DNA from 2 places in the Halopseudomonas xinjiangensis genome. Region 2 is predicted to be linked to the other one. Evidence: predicted binding sites of a transcription regulator. Region 2 holds the regulator's gene; the other holds the start of a gene.
What was found. Region 2 encodes LexA, which represses DNA repair genes until DNA is damaged. Its sites were predicted from a motif close to CTGTNTNNNNANACAG; they were not measured.
Positions count from the first base shown of each region.

Region 1: a site for LexA is predicted at 2,050-2,065, ahead of recN (DNA repair protein RecN). Genes of this name have one in related genera too.

Region 1 is NZ_LT629736.1:2,690,326-2,697,572, reverse strand. Features, by position in the region: gene fur (ferric iron uptake transcriptional regulator) at 1-234, shown strand, start outside; gene recN (DNA repair protein RecN) at 359-2,026, opposite strand; gene grpE (nucleotide exchange factor GrpE) at 2,215-2,796, shown strand; gene dnaK (molecular chaperone DnaK) at 2,884-4,806, shown strand; gene dnaJ (molecular chaperone DnaJ) at 4,910-6,046, shown strand; gene dapB (4-hydroxy-tetrahydrodipicolinate reductase) at 6,058-6,861, shown strand; gene BLT85_RS12510 (hypothetical protein) at 6,921-7,247, opposite strand, start outside.
Region 2 is NZ_LT629736.1:1,537,993-1,545,239, forward strand. Features, by position in the region: gene nagZ (beta-N-acetylhexosaminidase) at 1-348, opposite strand, end outside; gene BLT85_RS07045 (L,D-transpeptidase) at 363-902, opposite strand; gene BLT85_RS07050 (TetR/AcrR family transcriptional regulator) at 961-1,641, opposite strand; gene lexA (transcriptional repressor LexA) at 1,836-2,441, shown strand; gene BLT85_RS07060 (SulA-like leucine-rich domain-containing protein) at 2,451-2,981, shown strand; gene BLT85_RS07065 (hypothetical protein) at 3,035-3,268, opposite strand; gene BLT85_RS07070 (DUF6586 family protein) at 3,331-3,843, opposite strand; gene topA (type I DNA topoisomerase) at 3,854-6,475, opposite strand; gene BLT85_RS07080 (DUF1653 domain-containing protein) at 6,577-6,795, opposite strand; gene fadA (acetyl-CoA C-acyltransferase FadA) at 6,855-7,247, opposite strand, start outside.

The DNA.
Region 1 (7,247 bases), 1.2 Mb from region 2:
CTGACTCAGTTCGAGTCTGCCGGGCTGGTAGTGCGTCACAACTTCGACGGTGGCCATGCGGTGTTCGAGCTGGCCGACGGCGACCATCATGACCACATGGTCTGTCTGGACACCGGAGAAGTCATCGAATTCTTCGATCCGGAAATCGAGCGTCGCCAGCGCGAGATCGTCAAGGAGCACGGTTACGAGCTCGTTGACCACAATCTGGTGCTCTACGTGAAGCGCAAGGCCTGATGAACCAGGCGGAGCGGTGCCTTTCCGGTGTCCGCTCAGGGCTCTCGTTGCCGGAGGTTCGGCAGTAACGAGCTCAGTCCCGACAGGCGCTGCTCTTCAAGCTGCGCCTGCCCGGGCGCCGCCATCAAATCGCTGAAATCAGCTTGCGCGCATGCGCCAGCGACTCCTCCGTCAGATCGATCCCGCCCAGCATTCTAGCTACCTCATGTACCCGGCCTGCCTCGTCCAGCTGATCGATCCGTGTACGCGTCGATGTCTCGCTTTGCTCCTTGCGTACGAAAAGATGCTGATGCCCCTGTGCGGCTACCTGTGGCAGGTGGGTGACGGTCAGCACCTGACCTCGTGCGCCAAGTTGGCGCAACAGTCGGCCGACGATTTCAGCGGTCGGGCCGCCAATGCCCACGTCCACTTCATCAAAGACCAGCGTTGGCACGCGCGACGTCTGAGCAGTGACGACCTGAATGCCCAAACTGATGCGTGAGAGTTCGCCCCCCGATGCGACCTTGGCCAGCGGCTTCGCCGGCTGGCCCCGGTTGGCGCTGACTAGAAACTCCACCGTTTCCATACCGGTCGGCGCGTAGCTGCCTGGTTTGGTTGGAGAGAGTTGTACGACGATGTTGCCGCCAGGCATGCCGAGCTGCTGAATTTCATCAGTCACGGCCTCGGAAAGGCGGGCCGAGGCTTCTCTTCGCTGTTCCGACAGGTCGCCGGCAAGTTCGCGATAATGAGCCCGATAAGCCTCTAGTTCTTCGGCGAGCTTTTCTGTATCCGCGCCCCGTTGCTGCAATCCTTCTAGTTCGTCGATCAATCTCTGTTGCAAGGCAGGCAGCTCGTCCGGATTGATCCGATGTTTGCGAGCCAGGTCGTAGATGACGCCAAGACGCTCTTCGATCTGCTGCTGCCGCTCCGGGTCAGCCTCGAAATGATCGAGATAGCGCGTCAGTTCGCCGACCGCTTCCTCGACCTGAATCTGTGCGCTGGCCAGCAGGCTATTTGCTTCATCCAGGTTGCGGTTGTGCGTCGTCAATCCATTTAGCCGCTGAAGGCTGGCCGTCAATGCCTGGAGCACGCTGCCGCTGTCGCTCTCGCTGCAGAGGTTGATGACCTGCTGGCACGACTGGGTGATATGTTCGGCGTTCGCCAGCTGGCGCTGGTCATCTTCCAGCTGTTCCAGTTCGCCGTCCTGAAGGCTCAGGTTATCCAGCTCTTCGAGCTGATAGGTCAGCAATTGCACGCGAGATGTGTACTCGTCACCGTCCTGGCTGGCCTGTTGCAGCGCCTGCTCGGTTTGTCGGCAGCGCTGGGCGGCGAGCTGAACCTGTCGGGCCAGTTCGCCGGCGCCAGCAAACGCGTCGAGCAGCCGCCGGTGCGTATCGGGTTTGAGCAGCGATTGGTGTTCGTGCTGGCTGTGGATGTCGATGAGCATCTCGCCCAGCGCTTTCAGGTCCTGCTGCGGACAGGGGCTGCCATTGATGTACCCGCGCGAGCGCCCTTCCGCGGTCACGACGCGACGCAGAATCACCTGATCCTCGCTTGCCAGATCGCGCTCGTCCAGCCATTCGCGGGCCTCCGGAATATCCGAGATGTCGAACGTGGCGAGGAGGTCGGCCTTGTCTGCGCCGGGGCGAACTGCGCCGCTGTCGGCGCGGTCGCCGAGTGTCAATGCGAGCGCGTCCAGCATGATGGACTTCCCTGCACCGGTTTCGCCGGTCACAACGGTCATGCCTCCGTTCAGCTCGAGCTCGAGATGATCGACGATCGCATAGTTGTTTACCGCGAGGTGCATGAGCATGACAGGCTCCCGATTACGTTTGTCTGGTTATTTATACAGTACTCTCGCTCGGCTGTTCAAGCGCCCCCGCTCGCACTGTTCCAAACCCCTTGAACCTGCCCGGAACGACCCCATATACAGGAGCACTGTAGCTTTCAAGCTAACCCGACGTGGTGTAAACGCCTTTACAGATTCGACAGGAGACCTACATGGCGGACGAACAGAAACAGGATCTAAACGAGCAGGAGCCGGCCACCAGTCCGGAGCAGGGAAGTGCTGCTGACGAGGACCTGACCGCTCGCGTTTCCGCGCTGGAAGAGCAATTGGCTACTGCGCAGGATCAGGCGCTGCGTGCCGCAGCTGACGTGCAGAACGCGCGTCGCCGCGCCGAACAGGAGATCGAGAAGGCCCACAAGTTCGGGCTGGAGCGCTTTGCTACCGAGCTGCTGCCACTACTCGACAGTCTGGAGCGTGGCATGGAGCTGTCGGACCCCAGCGACCCGGCCATCAAGCCGATGCGCGAGGGGATGGAGCTGACTCTGAAGATGTTCACCGACACGCTCGCGCGTTTTCAGATCGTCGCTGTCGATCCGCATGGCGAGCCTTTCGACCCCGACCTCCACCAGGCGATGGCGATGGAGGAGCGGGACAACGTCGAGCCGAATACGGTGATTCGCGTTTTCCAGAAGGGCTACACCCTGAGTGGCCGCCTGTTGCGCCCGGCGATGGTCGTGGTCAGCAAGCCGGCCAGCGACCGACCGGAATCGCCTTCGATCGACGAGAAGGCTTGAAATCGATCCAGTCGACCCAATCTAGGGTTCATCGTCAGTCAACTTCGCCGCCTACGCGTGCGGCAAACAGATTCGGAGAGTATGTAGATGGGCAAAATTATCGGTATTGACCTGGGGACCACCAATTCCTGCGTCGCTATCATGGAAAACGGCTCGGCCAAGGTGATCGAGAACGCCGAAGGCGCTCGCACCACTCCCTCGATCGTCGCCTACACCAAGGACGGCGAGACCCTGGTTGGCCAGTCAGCCAAGCGTCAGTCGGTGACCAATCCGCAGAACACACTGAACGCGGTCAAGCGTCTGATCGGTCGTCGGTTCGAGGAAGGTGTCGTACAGAAAGACATCAAGCTCGTGCCGTACAAGATCATCAAGGCCGACAACGGCGACGCCTGGGTTGAAGTGAAGGGTGAGAAGATGGCTCCTCCGCAGGTCTCTGCGGAAGTGCTGAAGAAGATGAAGAAGACCGCCGAAGACTATCTTGGCGAGCCGGTCACCGAGGCGGTAATCACTGTCCCGGCGTACTTCAACGACAGTCAGCGTCAAGCGACCAAAGACGCCGGCCGTATTGCCGGTCTCGACGTCAAGCGCATCATCAACGAGCCGACCGCGGCGGCGCTGGCCTATGGCATGGACAAGTCACGTGGTGACTCCACCATCGTGGTCTATGACCTGGGTGGCGGCACCTTCGACATCTCGGTGATCGAGATTGCCGAGGTGGATGGTGAGCACCAGTTTGAAGTATTGGCCACCAATGGGGACACCTTCCTGGGTGGTGAAGATTTCGACATGCGCCTGATCGACTATCTGGCGGACGAATTCAAGAAGGAGAATGGCGTTGATCTGCACAACGATCCGCTGGCGCTGCAGCGTCTGAAGGAAGCGGCGGAAAAGGCCAAGATCGAGCTGTCTTCGAGCAACCAGACCGACGTCAACCTGCCGTACATTACCGCCGACGCATCCGGTCCCAAGCACCTGAACGTCAAGGTGACCCGTGCCAAGCTGGAGTCGCTGGTCGAAGAACTGGTCAAGCGCAGCATCGAGCCGTGCCGCGTTGCGATGAAGGACGCGGGTCTGGACGTTTCCGATATCAACGAAGTGATTCTGGTCGGCGGGCAGACCCGCATGCCGCTGGTGCAGCGCACCGTGGCCGAGTTCTTCGGCAAGGAGCCGCGCAAGGACGTCAACCCGGATGAAGCGGTTGCCGTCGGCGCAGCGATTCAGGGTGCGGTACTGGCTGGCGACGTGAAGGACGTTCTGTTGCTGGACGTGACCCCGCTGTCGCTGGGTATCGAAACCATGGGTGGCGTGATGACTACTCTGATCGAGAAGAACACCACCATTCCGACCAAGAAGTCGCAGGTGTTCTCGACCGCTGACGACAACCAGACTGCCGTGACCATCCACGTACTGCAGGGTGAACGCAAGCAGGCGCAGCAGAACAAGTCGTTGGGTCGTTTCGACCTGGCGGACATTCCGCCAGCACAGCGTGGGGTCCCGCAGATCGAGGTCAGCTTCGACATCGATGCCAACGGTATCCTCAACGTGTCGGCCAAAGACAAGGCGACCGGCAAGCAGCAGTCGATCGTCATCAAGGCATCCTCTGGCCTGTCGGACGACGAGATCGACAAGATGGTGCGTGACGCCGAAGCCAATGCCGAGGAAGATCGCCGGTTTGAGGAGCTGGTCACCACCCGTAACCAGGGTGACCAACTGGTACATGCGACGCGCAAGACTCTGAAGGAAGCCGGTGACAAGGCGACCGAAGCCGAGAAGACTGCGATCGAGTCGGCGCTGGCTGACCTGGAGCAGGCGGTCAAGGGTGACGACAAGGCTGAAATCGAAGCCAAGATCAACGCTCTGTCCGAAGCTTCTGGCCCGCTGGTTCAGAAGATGTACGCCGATCAGGCCCAGGCCGCTCAAGGCAGCGAGGCTGGTGATGAGTCCGGCAAGGATGGCGGTGATGACGTGGTCGACGCCGAGTTCGAAGAAGTCAAGGACAACAACAAGTAAGTCCTTGGTGGTGGGCAACGGCAGTTGACTGCAGGCGACGCGGGAGCTACTCCCGCGTCGTCGTTTGTGCCCCGAGCCCCTGAAAGGGAAGGAAAGCGAGACGATGGCCAAGCGTGATTATTACGAAGTGCTGGGCGTAGAGCGCGGCGCAAGCGATGCCGAGCTGAAAAAAGCCTACCGGCGCCTGGCGATGAAATACCATCCGGACCGGAATCCGGATGACAAGGCAGCCGAAGACAGCTTCAAGGAAGCCAACGAAGCGTACGAGGTACTCACCGATCCGAACAAGCGGGCCGCCTACGATCAGTACGGCCACGCCGGGGTGGATCCGAATATGGGTGCCGGCGGCGCTGGCGGCTTCGGTGGTGCAAACTTCTCGGACATCTTTGGCGATGTCTTCGGCGATATTTTCGGGGGCGCGGGTGGCCGCGGCCGGTCCAGCGTGCAGCGTGGTAGCGATTTGCGTTACACGCTGGAGCTGGACCTCGAAGAAGCGGTGCGGGGCACCTCGGTGACCATTCGTGTACCGACGCTGGTGGCGTGCAAGACCTGTGAAGGCAGCGGTGCCAAGAAAGGCACTGCTCCGGTCACCTGTACGACCTGTGGTGGTCATGGTCAGGTGCGTATGCAGCAGGGCTTCTTCTCTGTGCAGCAGACCTGTCCGCGGTGTCACGGTACCGGCAAGATGATCGCCGACCCGTGCAATGATTGCCACGGTCATGGCCGCGTGGAAGAGCAGAAGACGCTGTCGGTCAAGGTGCCGGCTGGTGTCGACACTGGCGACCGCATCCGGCTGGCTGGCGAAGGCGAGGCTGGCGTCAACGGCGGGCCCGCCGGCGATCTGTATGTGGTGGTGTCGGTGCGCGAGCACAAGATATTCCAGCGTGACGGCAAGAATCTGTATTGTGAGGTGCCGATCAGCTTCGCTGATGCTGCTCTGGGTGGCGAGTTGGAAGTGCCCACGCTGGACGGTCGGGTAAAGTTGAAAATTCCGGACGGAGCGCAGACTGGAAAGCTGTTCCGCCTGCGCGGCAAGGGCGTCACGCCGGTGCGTGGCGGCTCGGCCGGCGACCTGCTTTGCCGGGTCGTCGTCGAGACGCCGGTCAACCTTACCAAGCGGCAGCGCGAGCTGTTCGAAGAGTTGCGCGAAACGCTAGAGGTCGAGGGTAGCAACCAGTCTCCTCGGGCCAAGAGCTGGTTCGAAGGGGTGAAGAACTTCTTTGAGGATATGAAATTTTGACCGGGGCTGACATGAGACGGATCGCAGTAATCGGCGCCGCTGGCCGCATGGGCAAGACTTTGATCGAAGCGGTCAATCACATGGAAGGCGCTGTGCTGGCGGCTGCCATCGAGCGTCCGGAGAGCTCCTTGCTCGGGGCTGATGCCGGTGAGCTGGCCGGCATCGGACGACTGGGCATTCCTGTGACTGGTAGCGTGGAGGAGGCGGTAGAGCAGTTCGACGTACTGATCGACTTTACCCACCCGACCACGACACTGGTCAACCTGGCGGTTTGTCGTGCGGCTGGCAAGGCGCTGGTCATCGGCACGACCGGCTTTACCGATGCGCAAAAGGATCTCATCAGCGAAGCGGCGAAGGATATTTCGATCGTATTCGCGCCTAACTTCAGCATTGGAGTGAACCTTTGCCTAAAGCTGCTGGACATGGCGGCGAAGGTCATGGGTGAGGAGTCCGATATTGAAGTCATCGAGGCGCATCACCGCCACAAGGTCGACGCCCCGTCGGGTACGGCGCTACGTATGGGTGAAGTGGTTGCCGATGCCTTGGGTCGCAAGCTGAGCGAAGTGGCGGTGTACGGTCGCGAAGGCCAGACCGGCGCGCGGGATCGGCAGACCATCGGCTTTGCCACGGTCCGTGCCGGCGATGTCGTTGGCGATCATACGGTACTGTTTGCCAGCGAAGGCGAGCGCGTGGAGATCACCCACAAGGCTTCGAGCAGGATGACGTTCGCGCGGGGTGCAGTGCGCTCGGCCATGTGGCTGGCAGATCAGGACAAGGGATTGTTCGATATGCAGGATGTCCTGGCGCTGCGCTAACAACCAGCGAAAGAAAAGCCGGCGTCGCAGACATTGCGGTCGCCGGCTTTTTTGTGAGGTCAGCTCGCGCCGAGAATCTGCTCGCGGGCCAGGCTGTCCAGGGTTTCGGTATTGCGCAGCAGGTAGAACGCGGCGATTGTCGGAACCCAGTCGGACGCGTAGTTCAGGAGGCGCGGCTGGATGAAGCTGTATTGCTTGTCCAGCTTGTTGAAGGTGCCGCTGAGGTCGGGAAACAGGCCGCGGAGCTGCACGGCGCGCGCCACGATGCGCTCATTCATGTTGGCGAACATATTGTCGCCGGCTTCGACGAAATACACCCCGACCGAGCTGAACATGTTGTTCTGATACAGCAGCAAGATCTGATGGGTCTCCAGGCTCTGCTGATG
Region 2 (7,247 bases):
GTCGAGTACCGGGGCAAAACTGATGTCGACCCCGCAGGCGATCACCTCCGTCGCCATCAGCCAGGCTGCTGCTTCTGCGACCTGCTCGGCCGCATCGCCTGCCTCCGCGCGGATACGCCCCAGAGCCGGAAGGCGAACCACATCGCGGCGGAGCCTCTGGACCCGGCCACCTTCCTGGTCGATGGCAATCAACATGTCAGGCCGCTCGGAGCGGATAGCGCGCACCAGTTCGCGAACCTGAGCAGGCGATTCGGTATTGCGAGCGAACAGAATCATGCCGCCGACTTCCGGTTGGCGCAGCAGTTGGCGGTCTTCCGGCGTCAGCCAGGTACCAGCCACGTCGAGCATCAGGGATCCCTGAATCAAGATAGTGTCTCCGAAGATTGGGAAAGAAGCCGGCTGACCGGGTCAGCCTCGGTCTCGTCGATGAAAACAGCACAACCGGCCGGAGTCATGTCGAACAGTGCGAGCATGTCGTCGTTGCCCAAGCGGATACAGCCATGGGACAGCGGTTGTCCCGTGGGCTGGTCATCGCCGGTTCCGTGCAGATATATGTAGCGGCGCTGCGAGTCGCGCTGGCCGCCCCGGTTAAAACCCCGCTCTTCTCCGCAGAGCCACAGGATACGAGTCAGTATCCAGTCTCGCCGCGGGTAGCGCTGCGCCAGCTCCAGGCTCCAGACCTCACCGGTGGGGCGTCGGCCGACGAATACCGAGCGAACCGGCAACCCCTCGCCGATCCGCGCGCGGACCCGGTGGTGCCCTCTTGGCGTACAACCGCTGCCCTCCGTCTCCCCTGCCCCGTGGAGGGCCGTGGATACGTCATAGGAGCACACCGGCTCGCCGGCAGAGAAGCCAGTCACCCGCTGGTGCGGAATCGAGATGTGGAGCCAATCGAGTCGCATGCACGTCTCCGGTGGAAAGTGCACACGATAACGGATCAGGGTCGCGCAGTTAAGAGCGTCAGGCGGATTCCGCTACGCTGTCTGCTGAGGAGAGCCGCTGTGTCATGCCGCCTTCGGCGCGCATACCCGCCGCAAGAAACGGCACCATCAGACGCAATACCTCGTCGACACCGTTGTGCACACCGAATTCTGCCTCTGAGATAGCGCGCAATGCCTTCATGCTGGACATGGTGAAAGCCGCACTGCCGAGCATGAAATGCACACGCCAGAATAGCTCGCTTGGCGGCAGCGCCGGAGCCGCCTTGAGAAGCAGATTCATGTAGCGCTGAAAAACCCGGCCGTAGACCTCACCAAGATACTTGCGCAGGTGACCCTGACTCTGGCTGAACGCCAGACCCAATAAGCGCATGAAGGTCGAGAGATCGTTCCCGCTTCGCGGCTTGACCTGCAAAGCCTGCCGCACCAGCATCTCCAGCAGCTCCTCCAGGCTCGGATCGGCTGCACCACTTGCCTCCTGCCGATCTAGCTCTGCTTCGAGGCTATTGACGAACGGATTGAGAAAGCGGACGAAGACCGCCTGGATCAAGGCCTTCTTCGACCCGAAGTGATAATTCACCGCCGCAAGATTCACGCCCGCCTTGCTGGTGATCAACCGTAGAGACGTCTCGGCAAACCCCTTCTCCGCGAACAGTTGTTCTGCGGCGTCGAGGATGCGCTCGACAGTATCGGACTGCGCCATAAAAAGGCTTCCTGAGCAAACAGATGTTTTAAACATACGTTTCAAACGTGATGACGTCAACTCGAACGGCCAGCGGGCCGGCTCCTCGCCGCAGTATCCGGTGAGCCCTCGGCAAACGCAACAAAGTGACGCTTGCCGACGCGCCCGAACTGTATATAATCACAGCTACTGTATAAACAGACAGGTAAGGCTCCATGCAGAAATTGACGGCGCGGCAAGAACAGATCCTGGCCTTCATAAAGGAGTACATGGACAACAACGGCTACCCGCCGACGCGGGTGGATATCGCCAAAGAGCTCGGTTTCAAGTCGCCCAACGCGGCCGAAGATCATCTTCGCGCATTGGCTCGCAAGGGAGCTATCGAAATGATCCCGGGCGCCTCGCGCGGCATTCGCCTGCCTGGAGCCGAGGCAGCCAACGATGATCAGCTGCCGATCATCGGTCAGGTCGCTGCCGGTGCGCCGATTCTGGCTCTGGAGAACATCGAGGATCACTGCCGGCTCAATCCGGAGTTCTTTCGCCCCAAGGCCGACTATTTGCTGCGGGTCAAGGGCATGAGCATGAAGGATATTGGCATTCTGGACGGGGACCTGCTGGCCGTACATCGCACTACCGAGGTACGTAACGGACAGATCGTTGTTGCCCGTATCGGCGATGAGGTGACGGTCAAGCGTTTCCACAAGCAGGGCCGCAAAGTGTCGCTGATTGCGGAGAATCCGGATTTCGCGCCGATTGAGATTGATCTGTCCGAACAGGAATTAATCATCGAAGGTTTGAGCGTCGGCGTTATCCGCCGCTAGGAGCAAAACATGCAGTATGCTCGGAACTCGCAAGCACTGGATCAACTGAGTCTCTTCCAAAACGCCTGGATGGCTTCACGTGCCCGGATGGCGCCACTGGGCAAGCCCGCAGCAACCGAGCGGCGCCGTGGCGCAGCAGTCGAGCGAAACGTGACCTCGCAGCCCGCCGAGACAGGTTTCAGCGAAATCGCACTCAACGGCTCGCCACGCCAATGCCTGCAATGGTTGGCGCCAGTGTTGCGGGAGCTAAGCCATTCCAGTTCGACCGGCTGGCTGACGCTATTGGATCCTCCCGCGGAGCTCAGCCTGCAATGGCTGCGTTCAGCTGGCCTGGATTCCGGCCGCATTCTGGTGATTCGGAGCCGTCCTGGAATGGATACGCTCGAATTATGTTGTGAAGTGCTGCGCGAAGGGAAAAGCCACACGGTGGTGAGCTGGCTGACCAGTGATGCCCGCGAAACCGCGTTGCTTTCGAGAGCGGCATCCATGGGCAACTGCAGTAGTCTGAATGTTCAGCTGCAAGCCACTCGCGCAGCGTGATTGAACAGCACAGGCAGCCGAAATGGCTGCCCCGGGCGCTGTGGCCCGACGCGTCAATGCAGAACGCGGTCTTCCGGCACGAACTCGTCATCATCCACGACCTGCCCCGCCAATTGCATACCGGCACTGATCATGGCTTTGGCGACATCGATGTGATGACCGTTGAGGAAATCCTTGGCATCTGCTGAAAACTCGATGACCACTAGCGGTTCACCGTCGTCATCGGAACGCCGCAGTACGACCTTGCCATTGGCGAGTTCAACGATTTCGAGAAAAGGTGAAGGCATATCGGCTCCTCTGTCTAGCAAGGCGGCAGTTTAACACAATGCCGCTGCCTATCGGAGCGTAGCTACCACTCCACCATCCCCTCCCGGTAACGATTAACGCGCTCGGCCAAGGCAGCGACAGCTTCTTGCGCATCCTCCCGTGACCATTCCGGCGACCCAGCCACCGCACTACTGGCGATGATCAGGTCGTCCGAAGCAGACTTGGCTTCCTGAGGCACCGGTGGTGCCTGGAGCTTTTGCCAGGCACCGAGAAGACGCCCTAGCCAGGTATCGGCCGAACCCGCCAGCTCGCTCAATTCAGCCAGCTCGGGACCGGGGCATCGCGCCGCCACATCCCCTAGCAACACCGCTTCAACGCTGCGTGCGTCCATCAGCGGCCAGCGGTAACGATCCGCCACTTCGTGGATCAGGCCAAGCACCCCCCGGTACAAATGAAACAAGGCGTGCTCGCGATGGTATGCGCTCAGGGTGACGGTATCGAGCGCTCCGGACTGACTGACTTCATGCCAGGAGGCGATCGCCTTCCTGGCAAAGAACAGAGCCTGGTTGGTACGGGTATAGACTTCGTTTGCCATGCCGCCTCGCCTACTTTTTGCTCTTGCTTCGAGCGTCGTCCACGTTCCAGCGTTTGCCATCGTGGAAAGCCCGCCAACCGGTGGGCTTGCCTTCGAGCTCGCTCTGAACATATTGCTCCTTTGTCTTGCGGCTGTATCGCACGACTGTCGGATTCTTGTCCGGGTCCTGCGTAGGCGCGTCGAGCAAAAAGTGGTACTTGGGATCGATCTCTTCACGGTGTGGCAGTAGCTCGCTTACCAGCGGCGCACGGGTTTCCCGGTTTTTCGGGAATTGGCTGGCAGCGAGAAACAGGCCCGAGGCACCGTCTCTAAGGACGTATACGTCGTCGACCTTTTCGCAGCGCAGCTCCGGCATTTTGACCGGGTCCATCTTCGGCGGCGCGGCCTCGCCGCTCTTCAGCAGTTTGCGAGTGTTCTTGCATTCCGCGTTGGTACATCCGAAGTACTTGCCGAAACGCCCCGTCTTGAGCTGCATGTCGCTGCCGCACTTGTCACACTCGATCAACGGCCCGTCGTAACCCTTGATCTTGAACTGCCCCTGCTCGATCTCGAAGCCGGCGCAATCGGGGTTGTTGCCGCAAACGTGCAGCTTGCGATGTTCGTCGACCAGATAACTATCCATCGCCGTGCCGCATAGCTTGCAACGATGCTTGGCGCGCAATACGCGGGACTCGTCTTCCTCGTCGTCCGATGCGACCTCGTTGCCCGGCACCAGGTTGATGGTTTCCTTGCAGCGCTCCTTCGGCGGCAGCGCATAACCAGAACAACCCAGAAACACACCTGTGGAAGCCGTGCGGATCATCATCGGACGCCCACAGACCTGACAGGAAATGTCGGTCAGCGTGGGCACGTTGGCACGCATGCCGCGCTCGCCGTCAGCCGTCTCGGCGTTGGCCAACTTCTTGCTAAAATCGGCATAGAAGTCGTCGAGCACCTTCTTCCAGATCACTTCGCCCTGAGCGACGTCGTCGAGCGACTCTTCCATCCGCGCGGTGAAGCTGTAATCCATCAGATTCGGAAAACTTTCACTGAGCCGATCGGTAACGATGTCGCCCATCTTCTCGGCATAGAAGCGGCGGTTGTTCAGTTCGACATAGCCACGGTCCTGGATGGTCGAGATGATCGACGCGTAGGTCGACGGGCGGCCGATCCCGCGCTTCTCCAGTTCCTTGACCAAACTTGCTTCGGAGTAGCGCGCCGGAGGCTTGGTGAAGTGCTGCTTCGGATCGAGCTTCTTCAACTTCAGCGCATCCGCGACCTTCACATCGGGCAGCACTTCGTCTTCGCCGCCTTTGCCCTGCGGGGGCAGCACTTTGGTATAACCGTCGAATTGGAGAATACGGCCCTTGGCGCGCAGCTCGAACGCTCCGGCTTCGGCAGTGATGCTGCTGGACAAATATTTCGCCGGAGGCATCTGACAGGCGACGAACTGGCGCCAGATTAACTCGTAGAGCCTCTCTGCATCGCGCTCCATGCCCTTGAGATCGGTAGACTTGAGCTTGACGTCGGATGGACGTATAGCTTCGTGAGCTTCCTGCGCGCCTTCCTTGCTGCTGTAGGAATTCGGCTTCTCGGGCAGATACTTGTCGCCGAACGTGTTCTTTATATAGCTACGAGCCATGTCGACTGCGTCCGCCGACAGGTTGGTCGAGTCGGTACGCATGTAGGTGATGTAGCCCGCCTCGTACAACCGCTGAGCCATCATCATGGTCTTCTTCACGGAAAAGCCCAGTCGCGTGCTCGCAGCCTGTTGCAGTGTCGAGGTGATGAACGGCGCGTTTGGGCGCGATGTGGTCGGCTTGTCGTCGCGTTTGGTGACGGTGTAGCTCGAGTTCTCCAGCTTGCTCAGCGCTGCATCGGCTTGCGCCTTGTTCAGCGGCCGGAATGCTTCGCCCGATTCCCTGACGACTTCGAACCGCGCCGCCTCGCCCTTGGGCGTATTGAGCAGCGCATGGATTTCCCAGAACTCTTCCGGAATAAACGCGCGGATTTCACGCTCACGGTCGACGATCAGTTTGACGGCCACCGACTGCACGCGCCCGGCGGACAGCCCGCGTGCAATCTTCGCCCATAGCAGGGGCGACACCATATAGCCAACAACCCGATCAAGGAACCGGCGCGCCTGCTGGGCGTTGACGCGGTTGATATCCAGCTCGCCCGGCTTGGAGAACGCTTCCTGAATCGCTTTCTTGGTAATCTCGTTGAACACAACACGCTTGTAGCGGCTTTCATCGCCGCCGATCGACTCCCGCAGGTGCCAGGCAATGGCTTCCCCCTCGCGGTCCAAATCCGTCGCTAGATAGACGGTATCAGCGTCCTTGGCCAGGCGACGCAGTTCGTCGATGACCTTTTCCTTGCCCGGCAGAATTTCGTAGTGGGCCTTCCATCCGTTCTCAGGATCGACGCCCATGCGCTTGACCAGCTGCATGCGAGCTTTGGCCTGCTTGTCCATTTCTGGAGCCGAGGCGGCTTTGCGCCCACCCTTGGGTTTGGTCTCCGATTTGCCGCTGCCGCTGGTGGGCAGGTCGCGGATGTGCCCGATACTCGACTTTACGACGAAATCGTTACCCAGGTACTTGTTGATCGTCTTGGCCTTGGCCGGCGATTCCACAATGACCAGTGTTTTTCCCATGAGTAGATGTGTTCCTAGCTCGATCGAATCCGGTCGCCCTTGCGGGCTGAATAATGGTCGGTACTGCGTGCAATGTGACAAGCAGCCCGGAGCGCCAGAGCCTACACGTCTTCGTTGATAAAGGTAAAGCGTGGATATGCTTCGCCATCCACGGTGACATGTCCGGTGAACATCTCCAGCGGACGCACCCAGAGGTCGTGGTCTCCGTACAGAGTGCGGTACACCACCAGCTCTTCCTCTGTCTCGGAATGGCGGGCGGTGCCAATTACCTGATAGTCCTTTCCTTTATAGTGACGGTATCGGCCGGGACGGACAGTCATTGAATTCTCCTCAATAAAAAACCGGGGCACTTGGCCCCGGTTCTTTCGACTCGACGCGTTTAAACGCGTTCGAAGACCGTGGTGATACCCTGGCCGAGACCGATACACATGGTCGCGATGCCAATGGTGCCACCCTGCTCTTCCATCACATTCAGCAGGCTCCCGCAGATACGTGCGCCGGAGCAACCGAAAGGGTGGCCCAGGGCGATCGCGCCGCCGTGCAGGTTGACCTTCTCTTCCATCTTATCGAGCACCTTCAGATCCTTCAGCACGGGCAGGGCCTGCGCTGCGAAGGCTTCGTTGAGTTCGACATAATCGATGTCAGCCATGGTCATGCCGGCGCGTTTGAGGGCCTTCTGGGTAGACGGAACAGGACCGTAGCCCATGATCGCCGGATCCACACCAGCAACAGCCATCGAACGGATCACACCCTTGATTTCGAGACCCAGGGC